DNA from 4 places in the Streptomyces sp. NBC_00887 genome. Region 1 is predicted to be linked to each of the others. Evidence: riboswitches for the same ligand, from Rfam matches in the RefSeq annotation. Region 1 holds a riboswitch; each other region holds the start of a gene.
The links. Region 1 has a riboswitch for cyclic di-AMP ahead of OG844_RS04935 (C40 family peptidase). Riboswitches for the same ligand answer to the same signal wherever they lie in the genome.

Region 1 (3,926 bases):
CGCGGCCCCGGACTCCCGCTCCAGTTTCGCGAGCTGCTGGGAGAGGGCGGGCGCGGTGTAGCCGAGCCTCGCGGCCGCCTTCGTGATCGAACCGGCCTCGGCGACCGCCACCAGTGCGGCCAGCCGCGTCGGATCGTACATAAAGCATTCCTTTTGGCAGACCCAGAAGATTGCAAGTACACGCTAAAGGGCCGGCCGGGTCAGGGTGTACCCATGGACGCACAACTTCTCGCCTTCGTCCCGGTCGCCGCGGGAATGGTCGCCCTGCCCGGCGCGGACTTCACCGTGGTCGTACGCAACGCCCTCGCCTCGCGCCGGTCAGGGATGGCTGCGGCGGTGGGTGTCGCCGGGGGGCTGCTCGTGCACACCGCGCTGGCCGTCGCCGGACTCGCGGCGGTGCTGGTGGCGGTGCCCGTCCTGTTCCGCACCGTGCAGCTGCTCGGTGGCGCCTATGTGCTCCACCTGGGGGTGAGCGCCCTGTACGCGGTCCGGCGGCGGGCGGTTGCGGGCGCCTCCGCACCGGATGAGGCGCCCGCAACCGAACGGGGGCCGGTACGGGCACTGCGCCAGGGCTTCCTGACCAACGCCCTGAACCCGAAGGCGCCTGTGCTCTTCCTCAGCCTGCTGCCCCAGTTCGTCCCCGAGGGGCAGCCGCCGCTTCCCAGAACCCTGCTGCTGGCGGCCGTGGTCGTGGTGCTGGCCCTCCTCTGGTTCCCGGCCGTGGCCCTGCTGGTGGACCGCCTCGGCCGTTGGCTGCGCCGGCCGCGTACCGCCCGCGCGATCGAGGGCGGCAGCGGCGCGGCGCTCACCGCGCTGGGGCTCGTGCTGGTGACCGGGCCCCTGCTGCACTGACTCGGCAGGACCGGCCTCCTGCGGGGCTGGCAGGGACGGCCGGCGGCGGTGTCAGCCGGGGGCAGCCGTCAGCGGACCCGCCCGTACCAGATGCTCTTCGACCAGATCCGTTCCAGCCGGACCACCGCCCCGGTCTTCGGCGAGTGCCAGATCTTGCCGCCGCCGGCGTAGATGCCCACGTGGTAGACGCTCCGGCCCGCGTGGAAGAAGACCAGGTCGCCGCGCCGCCGTTGCGACGAGGAGATGTGGCGGGTCTTGTTGTACTGCTGCTGGGCCGTGCGGGGGAGCTTCTTGCCCGCCTTCTTGAACGCGTAGAGCGTGAGGCCCGAACAGTCGAAGCGGTGGGGGCCGCTGGCGCCGTGCCTGTAGGGCGCTCCCTTCTTCGAGGCGGCGATGTCGAGCGCCCTCGTCGAGTGGGTAGCGGCCCCGGCCTCGTTGACGAGGCCGGGGGCGAGCATGGTGGTACCTACAGCGAATGTGAGAACCGAGGCCGTACCGACCCGGGCGAAAAGAGACGGGACATGAACCTGCGCAGTCATGCGCAACCCTTCGTCAGCCGCCTGTGAAGGATGACCTGTCGGGTTCGGGCTGGCGAAGTTGCCCGGCCGCACTTGGCGGCTTCACCCCGAGGGTCGAAGGGATATCCCGTCGACCCGTTGTGCTCGGGTCCTCCACTCCTGCCGATCCACTTCTGTCGACCAGGCATCCGGACAGCGGCAGGACTCGGCGTCCGCCCGGACCGCCCCGTCGCGGTGGCGGGGGCTTGTCGTCTCAGGGATCTTTACTCACGGGCTGCCGGATTTCCGCGGTGAAGGTTGTTTTGTGAGAGTCATCACGACTGATCCGTTCGGGTGGACGGGGCGGGACCGAAGCTGAGGCGACGCTGTGTGACCGGCCTCGTACCAGCAGCGGAACGGTGAATTCCACTCAGTGTCCGCGCGCACTGCGCAAGTTGAGCTGTCCCCCGTGAGGGGGATGGTCTACGCCGAACGGGTGAGTAAAATTGATCTGCGCATCGGGCGTGTCCGGCTTCGGGGGCATCGGTGCAGCCGTTGACGGAACTGTTCGAAGATCTGGCGGCTCGGGGCAGCCGAGGGTTCCGTAGCCCGGGTGTTCGACGGTGGCGGTGAGCGAGGCGCGTGCACCCCTCGGCGGGAGACGGGCCGGTGACCGTCCTTCCGCAATTCGAGGACGTCTACGGGCGTGCCAGCCCGTGGCGGTCGGCCCAGACGTTGATCGCCCCGGCCAGGTCCGCGGGGCGGTCCTCCGGGGAGTGGTGGCCGGCCGGCCCGTGGCGGGAGACCTCCAGACCCGCGATGTTCTCCTCGCACCAGGCGACTGCCCCCTGGTCGGTCATCGCGCCCGGACCGGGATCGAACGAGGCGAGCAGCTTGGGGACTTCGGGACTGGCGGCCAGCCAGGCGTCGTAGCGTTCGATGCGGGCCACGACGTCGGCGGGTTCGGAGTCCAGCGGCATCATGCGCGTCCACGCCAGGATCGGGCGGCGGCTGTGCGGGGTCGGGAAGGGGCGGCGGTAGACCTCGAGATCGGCCGGATCCAGTGGGGTGGCGAGCGTGCCCGGGAGCCCGTCGATGAACAGCGACTTCTCCAGGATCATCTCCTCGCCCACCCCCGGGGTGCGCAGAAGAGTAAACAACTCCCTTCCGGCCGACGGGAATTCGTCGCCGACCAGCGGTTTGATGATCGCCTCGGTGAAGGCGAGGCCACGCACGCTGTCCGGGAGGCGGGCTGCGCGGTCGAAGGCGAGCGCTCCGCCCCAGTCATGGCCGACGAGGACAGCCTCGGCAAGGCCGAGGGCGTCGAACCAGGCGTCGAGGTAGCGGGCGTGGTCGTCGAAGGAATAGGCGAGGTCGGGCTTGCCGGAGTCGCCCATGCCGATGAGGTCGGGGGCCAGGAGACGGCGGCCGGGCGCGGCCACGCCCGGCAGGACGTTCCGCCACAGGTGCGAGGAGGTGGGGTTGCCGTGGAGGAAGACGAACGGCAGGCCGTCGGGGTCGCCGGACTCGCGGTAGTGAAGGGCGGAATCGAGGACGGGAAGGGTGGGCATCGCGGTGTCACTTCGCTTTCTGTGCGGGAGATTCAGAGATTGAGGCTCTGGACGCGGTCGACGGCCATCTCGACGACGACCAGGTCCGGCGGGGCGGGCGAGGCCGTGCGGTAGCGGTCGGTGTAGCGGCGAACGGCCTCGGCCAGGCGGGCGGGGTCGTCGGTGACGGCGGCCCGGCCTTCGAGAGTGAGCCAGCGGAAGCCGTCCGCCTGGCAGAGCGCGACACGGGCCGCAGCGCCACCTGCCGCCACGTTCCGGGCCTTGCGGGCTCCCGCCCGGGTGGTCACCCGGACGAGACCGGCGGACGCGTCGAAGGTGAAGCGGACGGGCGTGGCGTGCGGTGTCCCGTCCGGGCGGAGGGTGGTCAGCGCGGCCGTGTGGGGCAGAGCGAGGAACGCCCTTGCGGCGGCCGGCAGTCCGGCAGTCGCCCGGCTCACCTCTTCTTCACGCCCTCGTTCCAGATCAGCTTGGCGATGTTCGGTCTCACGGCAGTGGTGATGACCCCCATGGCCGTACGGACGTACCGCCGCTCCTCCAGCTCGCGCAGCATGCTCGCGGCGAGGTCGGCACGAGCGGTGAAGACGCCGTCGGCGCTGGTCTCGGCGGTGTGGTAGCGGGTGACGGCGGGGTGCTCGAAGAGGCCCGAGGGGCGGACGAGCGTCCAGTCGAGGTCGGTACGACCGATCACGGCCTCCATGCGGCGCATGTCCTCGTGCAGGGTGCGGCCGAGGCGCCGGTTGACGAGCGGGTCGAGCACATGGTTGAAGAAGTGGGCGCCGGTGGGCCGCCAGTCGGGGTCGGCGATGCTGGAGCTCACGGTGAGCAGCCGTTCGACACCGTGCCGGGCCATGGCCCGGGTGAGGGCGGTGGCGCTTGCCGAGTACGTGGTGATGTTCTCTTTGGAGAAGCGTGCGCCCAGCGCGGAGAGGACGGCGTCCGTCCCGCCGATCACGGCGTCGACGGCCTCCGGGTCGGTGGCATCGGCGACTGCCACGGTGAGGCCCGG
Region 2 (3,926 bases), 4.0 Mb from region 1:
TCGGCGACGAGCGCGACCTTCTCCAGGAATTCGGCGAGCGTGCCCGCGCCCTCCTCCTCGGCCCGCTCCTGCTCGAACTCGAGGGCGACGGCGGCGAGCTCCTGGAGGTTCTCGATGCGGGTCTCGTCCTGCGGGTCGGTGGACGCCTGGAGTTCGGCGAGATAGCCGGTCCGCTCCATGACGGCCTCCACCACGACCGCCGGTCCGGCGCCGGACTCCACGATCGTGCGGAGCTCCTCCATCAGCGTGTTGAACCGCTTCACCGCGTTGGACGAGCGTGCCGCCATGCCGTACGCCTCGTCGACGCGGCGCAGCGCCTGCGGGAAGGAGATCTTCTCGCGCATCGACAGGGCGTCGATCATCGCCTCGGCCCGGTCGCCGATGCCCCGCTTCGGCACGTTGAGGATGCGTCGCAGCGGGACGGTGTCCTCGGGGTTGGAGAGGACCCGGAGGTAGGCCAGGACGTCCCTGACCTCCTTGCGCTCGTAGAAGCGCACTCCGCCGACGACCTTGTAGGGCAGCCCGACGCGGATGAAGATCTCTTCGAAGACACGGGACTGGGCGTTCGTCCGGTAGAAGACGGCGACGTCGCCCGCCTTCGCGTCCCCGGCGTCCGTCAGCCGGTCGATCTCGTCGGCGACGAACTGTGCCTCGTCGTGCTCGGTGTCGGCGACGTATCCGGTGATCCGGGTGCCGGCGCCCGCATTCGTCCAGAGGTTCTTGGGGCGGCGGCTCTCGTTGCGCTCGATGACGGCGTTGGCCGCGGACAGGATCGTCTGCGTGGAACGGTAGTTCTGCTCCAGCATGATCGTCTTCGCGTCCGGGTAGTCCTCCTCGAACTGGAGGATGTTGCGGATGGTCGCGCCGCGGAAGGCGTAGATCGACTGGTCCGCGTCACCGACGACGCACAGCTCACCCGGGGCGTCGGCCTCGCCCGCCGGGCCCACCAGCTCGCGTACGAGGGTGTACTGCGCGTGGTTGGTGTCCTGGTACTCGTCGACCATCACGTGCCGGAAGCGGCGGCGGTAGTGCTCGGCGACATCGGGGAACGCCTGGAGCAGGTGCACCGTCGTCATGATGATGTCGTCGAAGTCCAGCGCGTTGGCCTCGCGCAGCCGCGCCTGGTAGAGCGCGTAGGCCTGGGCCAGCGTCTTCTCGAAGCCGTCGGCGGCCTGGCCCGCGAAGGTCTCCTCGTCGATCAGCTCGTTCTTCAGGTTCGAGACCTTCGCCGTGAACGACTTCGGCGGATAGCGCTTCGGGTCGAGGTCCAGGTCGCGGCAGACCAGCGCCATCAGCCGCTTGGAGTCGGCGGCGTCGTAGATCGAGAACGACGAGGTGAAGCCGAGGCGCTTCGACTCGCGGCGCAGGATCCGCACGCACGCGCTGTGGAAGGTCATGACCCACATGGCGTTGGCGCGCGGTCCGACGAGCTGCTCGACGCGCTCCTTCATCTCGCCCGCGGCCTTGTTGGTGAAGGTGATCGCGAGGATCTGCCCCGGGTGCACCCCGCGCTCGGCCAGCAGATGGGCGATCCGGTGCGTCAGCACCCGGGTCTTCCCCGAGCCCGCCCCGGCGACGATGAGCAGCGGGGAGCCCGCGTGGACGACGGCGGCGCGCTGCTCGGTGTTCAGCCCGTCGAGCAGCGCGGCGGAGTCGACGACGGGGCGCGGGGCGCCGTCGCGGTAGTAGGCCTCGCGCGGCGGCGGGGGCCCGTCGAATACACCTCCGAAGAGGTCCTCTGGCACCGCTTCGGGTGCGTGGTCCTCGGGAGGTGGCGGGGGGCCCTCGTCCGCTTGCTGGAGGCCGGTCAGGAAACTGTCGTCAAAGAGGCTGCTCATCGCCTGACGAGTCTAGGCGGCCGCACCGACACCCCGGGGCCGCATTCCGCACGATGCCCCCGATCCGTGCGCGCACCGAGACGGATTGCCCACAGTGCGTAGGGATTCAGTAGTTGTTCCCGCTGTGGGGCCACTCAATCCGGAAAGGTCACGGAAATGTATCGGGCATATCGAACATCAACCTTCACAGGGACGCCACGGGTTGGCTAGCGTGCTCCGACGGGTGACCGTTACCCCCTTGAGGCGAACCACGCCGCGCGGGCACCCTCGCCGAATCCGTCACTCCCGCACGGGAGTCCGGAACCGGGGACCCACACGCAGCACCGGGGTGAATCGGTCCGTCCCGCTGGACCGTAGGGCAGCCTTCCGTTCCGCCCGAACCCGACAGCTAACCCGGTAGGCGGTCCACGGAAGGAGATGCCGGCCTTGGCGTCGCATCGCAAACCGCGCACCCGTGTGCGCACCAGCTCCCCTGCCGTCGGGCTCACGACGGCGGCACTCGCGTCCGTCACCCTGCTCTCCACACAGAGCGCGACGGCCGCCCCGGCGGAGCCCAAGCCCAGCATCGAAGAAGTGCAGAAGAAGGTGGACGACCTCTACCGCCAGGCGGGAACGGCGACCCAGCAGTACAACAAGGCGAAGGCGTCCTCCACCCAGCAGCGCTCCAAGGTCGACGCGCTCCTCGAAGCCGCGGCCAAGCGCGCCGACAAGCTGAACGAGACGCGCCGGGAGCTGGGCAACTACGCGGCCGCGCAGTACCGCAGCGGCGCGATAGCCCCCACGGCCACCTTCTTCCTCGCGGACGACCCGCAGTCGTACTTCGACCAGGACCAGCTGATGGCCCGGATGACCAGCCAGCAGCAGAAGGCGGTCGCCGACTTCCGTACGCAGCAGAGCGAGGCGGCGACCAAGCGGGTCGAGGCGACGAAGAGCCTGCAGACGCTCACCGAGTCGCAGACCACGCTGCGCACCAGCAAGCAGCAGGTGCAGAACAAGCTGGCCGAGGCGCGCACGCTGCTGTCGGAGCTGACCGCCGAGGAGAAGGCGCGGCTCGCGGAGCTGGAGCGCAAGAAGGAGGCGGAGGCCAGGCGCAAGGCGGAGGAGCTCGCGCGCGAGCAGGCCGCCACCGCGAAGGCGGAGGCGGACCGGGCGGCCGAGGAGGCCTCGAAGGAGGAGGCGGGCACCGGCACCGGCACCGGCACCGGATCCGACAGCAGCTACGCCTCGAAGGCGGACAAGGTCCTGGCCTTCGCCCGGGACCAGATCGGCAAGCCGTACGTCTGGGGGGCGACGGGCCCGTCCTCGTACGACTGCTCCGGGCTGACGCAGGCCGCGTGGAAGGCGGCGGGCGTCGACCTGCCCCGCACCACCTGGGACCAGGTCGAGGTCGGCACCCGGGTGGCCACCGCCGATCTGAAGCCGGGGGACCTGGTCTTCTTCTACGACGACATCAGCCACGTCGGCATCTACAAGGGCGACGGGATGATGATCCACGCGCCGAAGCCGGGCGCGAACGTGCGCGAGGAGTCGATCTACTACATGCCGATCTACGGCAGCGTGCGCCCGGCGTAGCGGTACGGAGCGCACAGACGGAGCTGCCTACGGGCCCGGCGGACACCGGGCCCGTGGGGCTGCCCGTCACGGCCGGGGTGGCGGCGCCCGGCGGACACCGGGCCCTGCGGCTGCCCGGTCAGGTCCAGAGCGTGGCGATGAAGATGTTGGCGACCGTCAGCCCGCCGACCGCCATGAAGGCGCCCTTGTCGACCTTCTCCTCGTCGCGCTTCACATAGACGAGCGCCAGGATCACGACCAGGATCAGCAGCTTGATGCCGATCTTGACATTGTTCACCGGCTGGTCGTCCGCCTGGTTGAGCCCGACCAGGGCGACACCCGTGACGAGCATCGTCAGCGCACCGTGCAGCATCGCCGGCCCGAAGCGCGCGGCGCCCTCCCCCACGGCCTTCATCTGGGTGAGGAATCCGCCCAGCAGGGAGGCGATCCCGATGATGTGCAGGGCCACGAACACATTGATGAGTACGTCCATGGCCGCAGCGTAGCCGCGGCCATATCACCACTCTTCGGCCAGGT
Region 3 (3,926 bases), 2.0 Mb from region 1:
AATGTGACCTACGCGACCGTAATAAGGGGTTGACGGGTGGTGAGATAGACCACCCGGTCAGGTTTTGGTAAAGCCGGAATAAGCAGAGGGGCGGTGCGCCGCCGCGCACCGCCCCTCTTGGGCTCACCGAGCCGCCCGATTGCGTCAGATGGAGACGCCGTGCGAGCGCAGGTAGGCGATCGGGTCGACGTCCGAGCCGTAGCTCGGGCCGGTGCGGACCTCGAAGTGGAGGTGCGGGCCGGTGGAGTTGCCGGTGGAACCGGAGAGGCCGATCTGCTGGCCGCCGGTGACGGTCTGGCCGGCCGAGACGCCGAGCGACGACAGGTGGGCGTACTGGGAGTACATGCCGTCGTCGTGCTTGATGACGACCTCGTTGCCGTACGCACCGCTCCAGCCCGCGGAGACCACGGTGCCCGGGCCGATGGACCGGACGCTGGTGCCGGAGGCGGCCTGGAAGTCGGCGCCGGTGTGGTAACCGCTGGACCAGCTGGCACCGGCGACGCGGTACTGGGTGGAGACGCCACCGTCGGCCACCGGGGTGGTGTAGCCGGAGCTGTCGCTCTCCGAAGCACCGGTGGTGTCGGCGGCGTTGGTGGCCGTCGACGCCTTCTCGGCCGGCGCGGCGGCCTTCGGGGCCGACTCCGCCTTCGAGGGGGCAGCCTTCGACGGGGCGGCCTTCGACGGGGCGGCCTTCGACGGGGCGGCCTTGGAGGGCGCGGACTCCGTGGTGGAACCGGATGCCTTGACGCCGAGGGTCAGCTTCATGCCCGGGAAGATCAGGCTCGGGTTGTCGCCGACGACCTCACGGTTGTCCTTGTACAGCTTCTCCCAGCCGCCCTTGACCTTCTTGTCGGCCGCGATCTTCGCCAGATAGTCACCGGCGACCACGGAGTAGGTCCTGGGGGCGCCCTGCTTCTTCGCCACGGAGGCGGCCGGCGCGTGGTGCGCCGCACTGGCGGCCGCGGGCTTGGCTGCGGGCGCGGACTGCTCGGCGGCGAACGCGCCGGTGGCGCCGATCAGCGGAAGGGCGAGGACGGCGCCGCCGGTCCCTGCGGCGAGGACGCCGCGGGAGATCGGGCTGGCCTTCGTACGACGGTGCTTACCCTTTGCGGGCATGGGGAATTCCTCTCCGGCGCCTGCGAGGTGAGCTGTCGGGTTCGGACTGGAGATGCCCGGCCGCGCTGAGCGCGTCTTGACCCCAAGCCGTTCCGGATCACTCCGGTCGGCGGCTTACCTGGTTCCCCCGCTCCTGCCACACGTGAGTCGGTGCGGATTCCGGGCGGCGGCAGGATGAGGCGTTCCGTCCGGATTGACGGTGACCGTAAGCGAGTCAGGACGCCGGGAACAAGCCACCGGTTGCGTACCGGAATGAGCGGTTCAATTCCGTTACGGAATTCCGGTCACACTCCGTGGATTACGGATCTTGGCTTTCCGCGCGGCGTAAGGATTACCTCTCGGCAGTTTCGCCACACACCGTCACGGATATGATCCCGCTCACCTGCCGAGCCCCATCTCCCATGCAAGCGGGGCATGTTCTGCTAAATACACCAATACGGACATGTCATGCTCGCGGGCCGCCGGTCACCCCGGCAGGAAAGGCGCCGAAGGGCGAAACGATTGCCCGATGAATCCATGTCGTATCGTCGCGGGCGTGCCCCCGTCGGCGAGCGGCGCCGACGCCAGACACTCCAGGAGTCCTTGTGACGCAGCAGCTGCCAGAGGTTCCGTCGACAGACGCCGAGCTGACCGGGGTCCGCAACTTCCGCGACGTGGGCGGCCTGCCGACCACGGACGGCGGCAGGGTGCGCTACCGGCGCCTCTACCGCAGCGGCCACCTGGCGCACGCCACCGAGACGGACACGGCATTCCTGGCCGGACTCGGCCTGCACACCGTCTTCGACTTCCGCAACGCCGCCGACCACAAGCTCGACGGCCTCGATGTGGAACTGCCAGGCGTCCGGAATGTCAGCATTCCGCTCTCCGACCCGGCCGACGGCGCCGAGTTCTGGCGACTGGTGCGCGACGGCGACATCCAGCAGCTGCGCTCGATCCTCGCCGACGGCAAGGGGACGGCCCGCATGATCGCGTCGTACCGGTCGATCATCACGGACCGCACCGCGGAGCACAGCAGGGTGCTGCACGCGCTGGCCGAGGACAGCGTGCCGGCGCTGATGCACTGCGCGGCGGGCAAGGACCGGGCCGGCCTGTCGATCGCGATCTCGCTGCTGGCCGTCGGCGTCGAGAAGGAGGCCGTCGAGGCCGACTACCTCAAGTCCAACGACGCGCACCGCCGCTACAAGGTGCGGCGCAGCGACACGTCGTCGGCAGGGATGTCGGACGAGGTGATGGAGCTACTCAACCCGCTCTTCGGTGCGCATTCCGACTACCTCGCCGCCGCCTTCGCCGCGATCGAGGAGACCTGGGGCGGCACGGACCGCTACCTCAGCGAGGGGCTGAAGCTCGCGCCCGAAACCCGCGAGAGGCTGCGCGAGCGTCTCGTCGAGGAGGCGTAGCGCAGGCGGTCAGCCTTTGCCCGCCACGGTGAACAGGAGAAAGAGGAAGGCCGCGACGACGTGGCCGGCCACCAGGTAGGCGACGAGCCGGATGACCACGCCGCGGGGCATCTTCCGCTCCTGCGTGTCCTTGCTCCCCCGCGGGCGCGGGGTGAGCGGGTCGTAGTGCTCCGAATCGGACATGGCAGTCCTCTCTTTCGGGTCTCGGGCCGAGTTGACCGGTGTGCGGCAGGGGCGGTGGGGCGTGCGAGGTCAGCGAAGGTGCGTCCCACTGCCCAGGCACAGCTCCGCCGAGGGGCTCTGCAGCAGGGTGTGGACGAAGAGCAGCTCGGCGCCCCCGCGGTCGAGCGCCGCGATCCGGTGCGGGGTGAGCGAGTCGAAGTGCGCGCTGTCCCCCGGCCCGAGGTCGTGCACGGTCTCCCCCAGACTCACCCGCAGCCGCCCGTCGAGGACGTACAGCCATTCCTCGCCCGGGTGGACGCGTACGAGATCGCTCTGGGCCCCGTAGGGGACCCGGACCCGCAACGCCTGCATCGCCCGGCCCGAGCCACCGGCCTGCTGGTAGATCCAGCCGTCGGCTTCGGCACCACCCGAGGCACCACCCGAAGCGCCACCCGGGCCGGCGCCCGGAGCGCTGCCCGCGGTCCCGCCGAGCGCGCCGCCCGGAGCGCCCGCGAACGGGCCGCCGCGGACGATCGCGTCACGCTCGGGCGGCATCTCGCCGAGGAGCTCGGAGACCGTCGTACCGTAGATGCGGGCGAGCCCGAGCAGCATCGGCAGTGACGGCTGCCTGCGGCCCGTCTCGAGCCGGGAGAGGTGTGCCGGGGAGAGATCGGCCCGCCGGGCGGCGGCCTCCAGGGTGAGCCCCCGGTGGAGGCGCAGGTCGCGCAGGCGCGGAGCGATTCCGGGCAGCTCGTCGGCCACCCCTCCGTCAGGAGGATTCATGGCTCCATTGGGCCAGGAGCTTTCCTCGGAGGCAAATTTCTTGCCTCCGAGGCAAAGTGTCAGCGGTTGGCGACGGCCTGCTTGACCAGCGTCCTGCCGAAGTCCCACATCAGCCCGCCCCCGCTGTGCGCGTCGTCCATGACGGCCGTGAAGGCGGCCACGAAGCGGTCCACCTCGCGCTCACCGATGACCAGTGGGGGGATCAGCTTGATCACTTCCAGGTGGTCGCCGGAGACCTGGGTGAGGATCCGGTGCTTCTGCAGCAGGGGCACGACCACCATCTGGGCGAAGAGGCCCTTCCTGGCCGCCTGCAGCATGGTCCAGCGGCTGCGGAGTTTCAGCGAGGAGGGCCGGCCGAACTCGATCCCGATCATCAGCCCGCGTCCGCGCACCTCGTGCAGCAGCTCGTAGCGGCCGACGAGCGCGGCGAGCCGCTCCCGCAGCAGGTCACCCGTGCGACGGGCGTGC
Region 4 (3,926 bases), 5.6 Mb from region 1:
GCGATCTCGTCGCGCTGGGAGATGTACTGCCTCATCGGGTAGGCGAGGGCGACGACCAGGGAGCAGACGATCAGGACCAGGAACGCGGCCCTGCCCGTGAGCCGGGAGCGGCGGGCCTGGCGGCGGTTCTGCGACCGGTACACGCGGGCCGCGGTCTGCTCCCCGAGCAGCCGCAGCCTGGTCGCGGTGGAGAACCGGTCGCGGTCCTTCCCGGCCATCTCGCCTCCCCATTACGCAGGTCCGTCCCCGCACACGGTACGGGACCGAGTGCGGGGACGGACGGAGGCTGGTGCCCCGAAGGGAGGTTCAGCTCCTGCTGTCGGGGTCTCAGCCCTCGAAGCGGAACCGCGGGAACGCGGAACGGCCCGCGTACACCGCGGCGTCGTCGAGGATCTCCTCGATGCGCAGCAGCTGGTTGTACTTGGCGACACGGTCCGAGCGGGCCGGGGCGCCGGTCTTGATCTGGCCGCAGTTCACGGCGACGGCGAGGTCGGCGATCGTGACGTCCTCGGTCTCACCGGAGCGGTGGGACATCATGCACTTGAAGCCGTTGCGCTGGGCCAGCTCGACGGCGTCCAGGGTCTCGGTCAGCGAACCGATCTGGTTGACCTTGACGAGCAGGGCGTTGGCCGAGCCCTCCTCGATGCCACGGGCCAGGCGCTCGGGGTTGGTGACGAACAGGTCGTCACCGACGATCTGCACCTTGCCGCCGAGCTTGTCGGTGATGACCTTCCAGCCGGCCCAGTCGTCCTCGTACAGCGGGTCCTCGATGGAGACCAGCGGGTACGCGGAGACGAGCTCCTCGTAGTACTCGGTCATCTCGGCGGCCGAGCGGGACTTGCCCTCGAACTCGTAGACGCCGTCCTTGTAGAACTCGGACGCGGCGACGTCGAGAGCGAGCGCGATGTCGCGGCCCGGAACGTAGCCGGCTTCCTTGACGGCTTCGAGGATCAGGTCCAGGGCGGCGCGGTTGGACTCGAGGTTCGGGGCGAAGCCGCCCTCGTCACCGAGACCGGTGGACAGGCCCTTGGTCTTCAGGACCTTCTTCAGCGTGTGGTAGATCTCCGCGCCCCAGCGAAGGGCCTCGGAGAAGGACTCGGCGCCGATCGGCGCGATCATGAACTCCTGGATGTCCACGTTGGAGTCGGCGTGCGAGCCGCCGTTCAGGATGTTCATCATCGGAACGGGCAGCAGGTGCGCGTTCGGGCCGCCGAGGTAGCGGAACAGCGGCAGGTCGGACGCCTCGGACGCGGCGTGGGCCACGGCCAGCGAGACGCCGAGGATGGCGTTGGCGCCGAGGGAGCCCTTGTTCTCGGTGGCGTCGAGGTCGAACATCGCCTGGTCGATGAGGCGCTGCTCGGTGGCGTCGTAACCGACGAGCTCCGGGCCGATCTGCTCGATGACGGCGAGGACGGCCTTCTCGACACCCTTGCCGTGGTAGCGGTTGGGGTCACCGTCGCGAAGCTCAATGGCCTCGAACGCACCGGTGGAGGCGCCGGACGGAACGGCAGCACGTCCCGTGCTGCCGTCGTCGAGGCCAACCTCGACCTCGACCGTGGGGTTGCCCCGGGAGTCGAGGATTTCCCTGGCTACGACGACGTCGATGGACGGCACGAGGCATCTCCTTCTGGGATATGACGCTGGTTGTGCAGGGTCACTGTGGCCTTGCGCCCCGAGCCTAACCGGCTCGGCCCCCTGCATCGGCCGACCGCCCGTCCCCTGGGACGAAAAAGGACCCAAGGGCCTGCATTCCGGGCAAAGGTCCAGAAATCTACTGACCAGTAACCACAAGAGTTGAACGATCCCGTCCGCGGTGCGCCCCTGCGGCACACCGCGGAAACGACCCCGGCCCGGCGCACACGGGGGTGAGTGCGCCGGGCCGGGAGGGAACGCGTCGGGTGCCGCCGGACACCCTCCCGCGGCCCTGAAGCCTTCGGGGAGGAGAGACCCGGGACTACTTCAGGTGGAGCTGCTGACCCGGGAAGATCAGGTCGGCGTCCTCGACGATGTCGTCGTTGAGCTTGAACAGCTTCTGCCAGCCGCCCTTGACCTTCTTCGCGTCGGCGATCGTGCTCAGGGTGTCGCCTGCCTTCACCTTGTACTCGCCGTCACCCTTCTTGACCTTGTCGCCGGTCGGGGTCGTGACGGTCTTCGACGCCTCGGGGGCGGTGCGCTTCTCGCTGCGCGTGGTGGGCTGCTCGGCCTTGCGCTCCGGCTGGGCGGCCTTGTCGGCGCCCGTCGCGGAGGCGTCGACACCCGGGTCCACACCGTCGTCGGTCAGGCCGCCGGCGCCGGCGCAGGCCCAGGCGCCCGGGCCCTGCAGGTCGAGGAGCTTCTCGGCTGCGGTGATCTGCTGGGCCTTGCTGGCCAGGTCGGCGCGGGCGGCGAACTGCGTACCGCCGGCGGCTGCCCAGCTGGACTGCGAGAACTGCAGACCGCCGTAGTAGCCGTTGCCCGTGTTGATGGACCAGTTGCCACCGGACTCGCACTGCGCGACGGCGTCCCACGTGGCGACGGAGGCGGCGGAGGCACCGGTCGCGCCCATCAGCGGGACGGCGACCGCGGCACCGGTGACGCCGGCCAGGGTGGCGATACGGACGGCCTTGGACGGGCGACGGTGCTTGCCCTTGCTCGAAAGCAGCATGGTTCTCCTCACCGACGCCTACGAGGTGAGCTGTCGGGTTCGGGCCTGTGAGTTGCCCGGTCGCTCGCACTGGCAAGCGACTTCACCCCGAGCCGGCCCTCGCCCGTCTTCCGACGGCCGGGTCCGGCACTTACCTGGGTCCCCCGCTCCTGCCTACGGCGCTTTACGCGTCGATCCCTTCGACCGACGGCAGGATTCGGCGTGACGGTCGAAGGTGCCCGCGGTGCGAGCGGTTCCGACCGTAGACATAGGCAACCCCCACATTCAAAGATGGACATCACGGACAATCAGCCCTTACCCGCACCAGGTGAAGGATCGTTTTCGCAGGTCGGAGGCATCGCCGGCGAACCGGGCGGGCAAGAAGCGTGAGTTGACGCAAAGAGACCCATGTCTCACTTAGACATAAGTGGACATAGGCCTCTGAACTGCCCCCGGATTTGGGGTGTTTTCCCGAATTGGATCAGTTGCCGGCAGCGGCTTCCGCACCGGCCCCGGCGGTCTTCTCGTCCGCCTGTGCGCCCAGGTCGAGGTTCTGTCCGGGAAGGATCAGGTCCGGGTCGGAGCCCAGCTCGTCCTTGTTGGCCTCGTAGAGCGCCGTCCAGCCGCCGGGCAGTTCCTGCGCGTCCGCGATCGCCCAGAGGTTGTCGCCCGTGCGGACGGTGTAGGTGCCGTCGCCGCCGTCGCGCGCGTCGGCGTCACCGCGCGACGCGTGCCGGCCGGACTCGCGCCCGTCCGTCGAGCCCGTTCCGGCGCTCGCCTCCGGGGCCGGGGTGCCGCGGTGCTTGCCGCCCGGCGCTCCCGTCGAGCCGTCAGAGGTCTCGGACGTCTCGGGCGAGGGGAAGGAGTCAGGCTTGTCGGATCCGGTCGACTTGTCGGCTTTGCCGGTTTCGCCACCGCGGTTGTCCGTGTTCCTGTTCCCGCTCGCGTTGCCCGACGCATCGGACGAGGGGGTGGCCGACGCGTCGTCGGACGGGGTCGCTGTGTCCGACGGCTCGGTGGTCGGCTCACTGCCCGGGTCGACACCCGGGAGCGTGTTGTCGAGCGCGAGCCCGGAGATCACCGCGCAGCTGGCCCACGCCGTCACCCCCTGGTCGTCGAGCACCTTCTCCGCCACGGATATCTGCTGCGAGCGGCTGGCCAGGTCGGCGCGGGGCGCGAACGCCGTGCCGCCGTATTCCGACCAGGTGTCCTGCGAGAGCTGCAGGCCGCCGTAGTAGCCGTTGCCGAGGTCGGCGCTCCACATGCCACCGCTCTCGCACTCGGCGACCCGGTCCCAGGTCGA

Region 2: another riboswitch for cyclic di-AMP. It lies ahead of OG844_RS23025 (NlpC/P60 family protein); the one in region 1 lies ahead of OG844_RS04935 (C40 family peptidase).
Region 3: another riboswitch for cyclic di-AMP. It lies ahead of OG844_RS14285 (peptidoglycan DD-metalloendopeptidase family protein); the one in region 1 lies ahead of OG844_RS04935 (C40 family peptidase).
Region 4: another riboswitch for cyclic di-AMP. It lies ahead of OG844_RS30590 (transglycosylase family protein); the one in region 1 lies ahead of OG844_RS04935 (C40 family peptidase).

The regions. Positions count from the first base shown of each region.
Region 1 is NZ_CP108788.1:1,091,535-1,095,460, reverse strand. It holds gene OG844_RS04945 (LysR family transcriptional regulator) at 1-141, opposite strand, end outside; gene OG844_RS04940 (LysE family translocator) at 214-852, shown strand; gene OG844_RS04935 (C40 family peptidase) at 921-1,391, opposite strand; cyclic di-AMP (ydaO/yuaA leader) riboswitch at 1,394-1,567, opposite strand; gene OG844_RS04930 (haloalkane dehalogenase) at 2,048-2,920, opposite strand; gene OG844_RS04925 (pyridoxamine 5'-phosphate oxidase family protein) at 2,953-3,357, opposite strand; gene OG844_RS04920 (NAD(P)-dependent oxidoreductase) at 3,354-3,926, opposite strand, start outside.
Region 2 is NZ_CP108788.1:5,077,832-5,081,757, forward strand. It holds gene pcrA (DNA helicase PcrA) at 1-1,838, opposite strand, end outside; cyclic di-AMP (ydaO/yuaA leader) riboswitch at 2,097-2,257, shown strand; gene OG844_RS23025 (NlpC/P60 family protein) at 2,256-3,410, shown strand; gene OG844_RS23030 (hypothetical protein) at 3,529-3,882, opposite strand.
Region 3 is NZ_CP108788.1:3,131,922-3,135,847, forward strand. It holds gene OG844_RS14285 (peptidoglycan DD-metalloendopeptidase family protein) at 145-1,116, opposite strand; cyclic di-AMP (ydaO/yuaA leader) riboswitch at 1,121-1,279, opposite strand; gene OG844_RS14290 (tyrosine-protein phosphatase) at 1,701-2,513, shown strand; gene OG844_RS14295 (DUF6126 family protein) at 2,523-2,696, opposite strand; gene OG844_RS14300 (helix-turn-helix domain-containing protein) at 2,766-3,458, opposite strand; gene OG844_RS14305 (aspartate aminotransferase family protein) at 3,518-3,926, opposite strand, start outside.
Region 4 is NZ_CP108788.1:6,682,338-6,686,263, reverse strand. It holds gene OG844_RS30600 (septum formation initiator family protein) at 1-218, opposite strand, end outside; gene eno (phosphopyruvate hydratase) at 328-1,614, opposite strand; gene OG844_RS30590 (transglycosylase family protein) at 1,955-2,644, opposite strand; cyclic di-AMP (ydaO/yuaA leader) riboswitch at 2,645-2,815, opposite strand; gene OG844_RS30585 (transglycosylase family protein) at 3,105-3,926, opposite strand, start outside.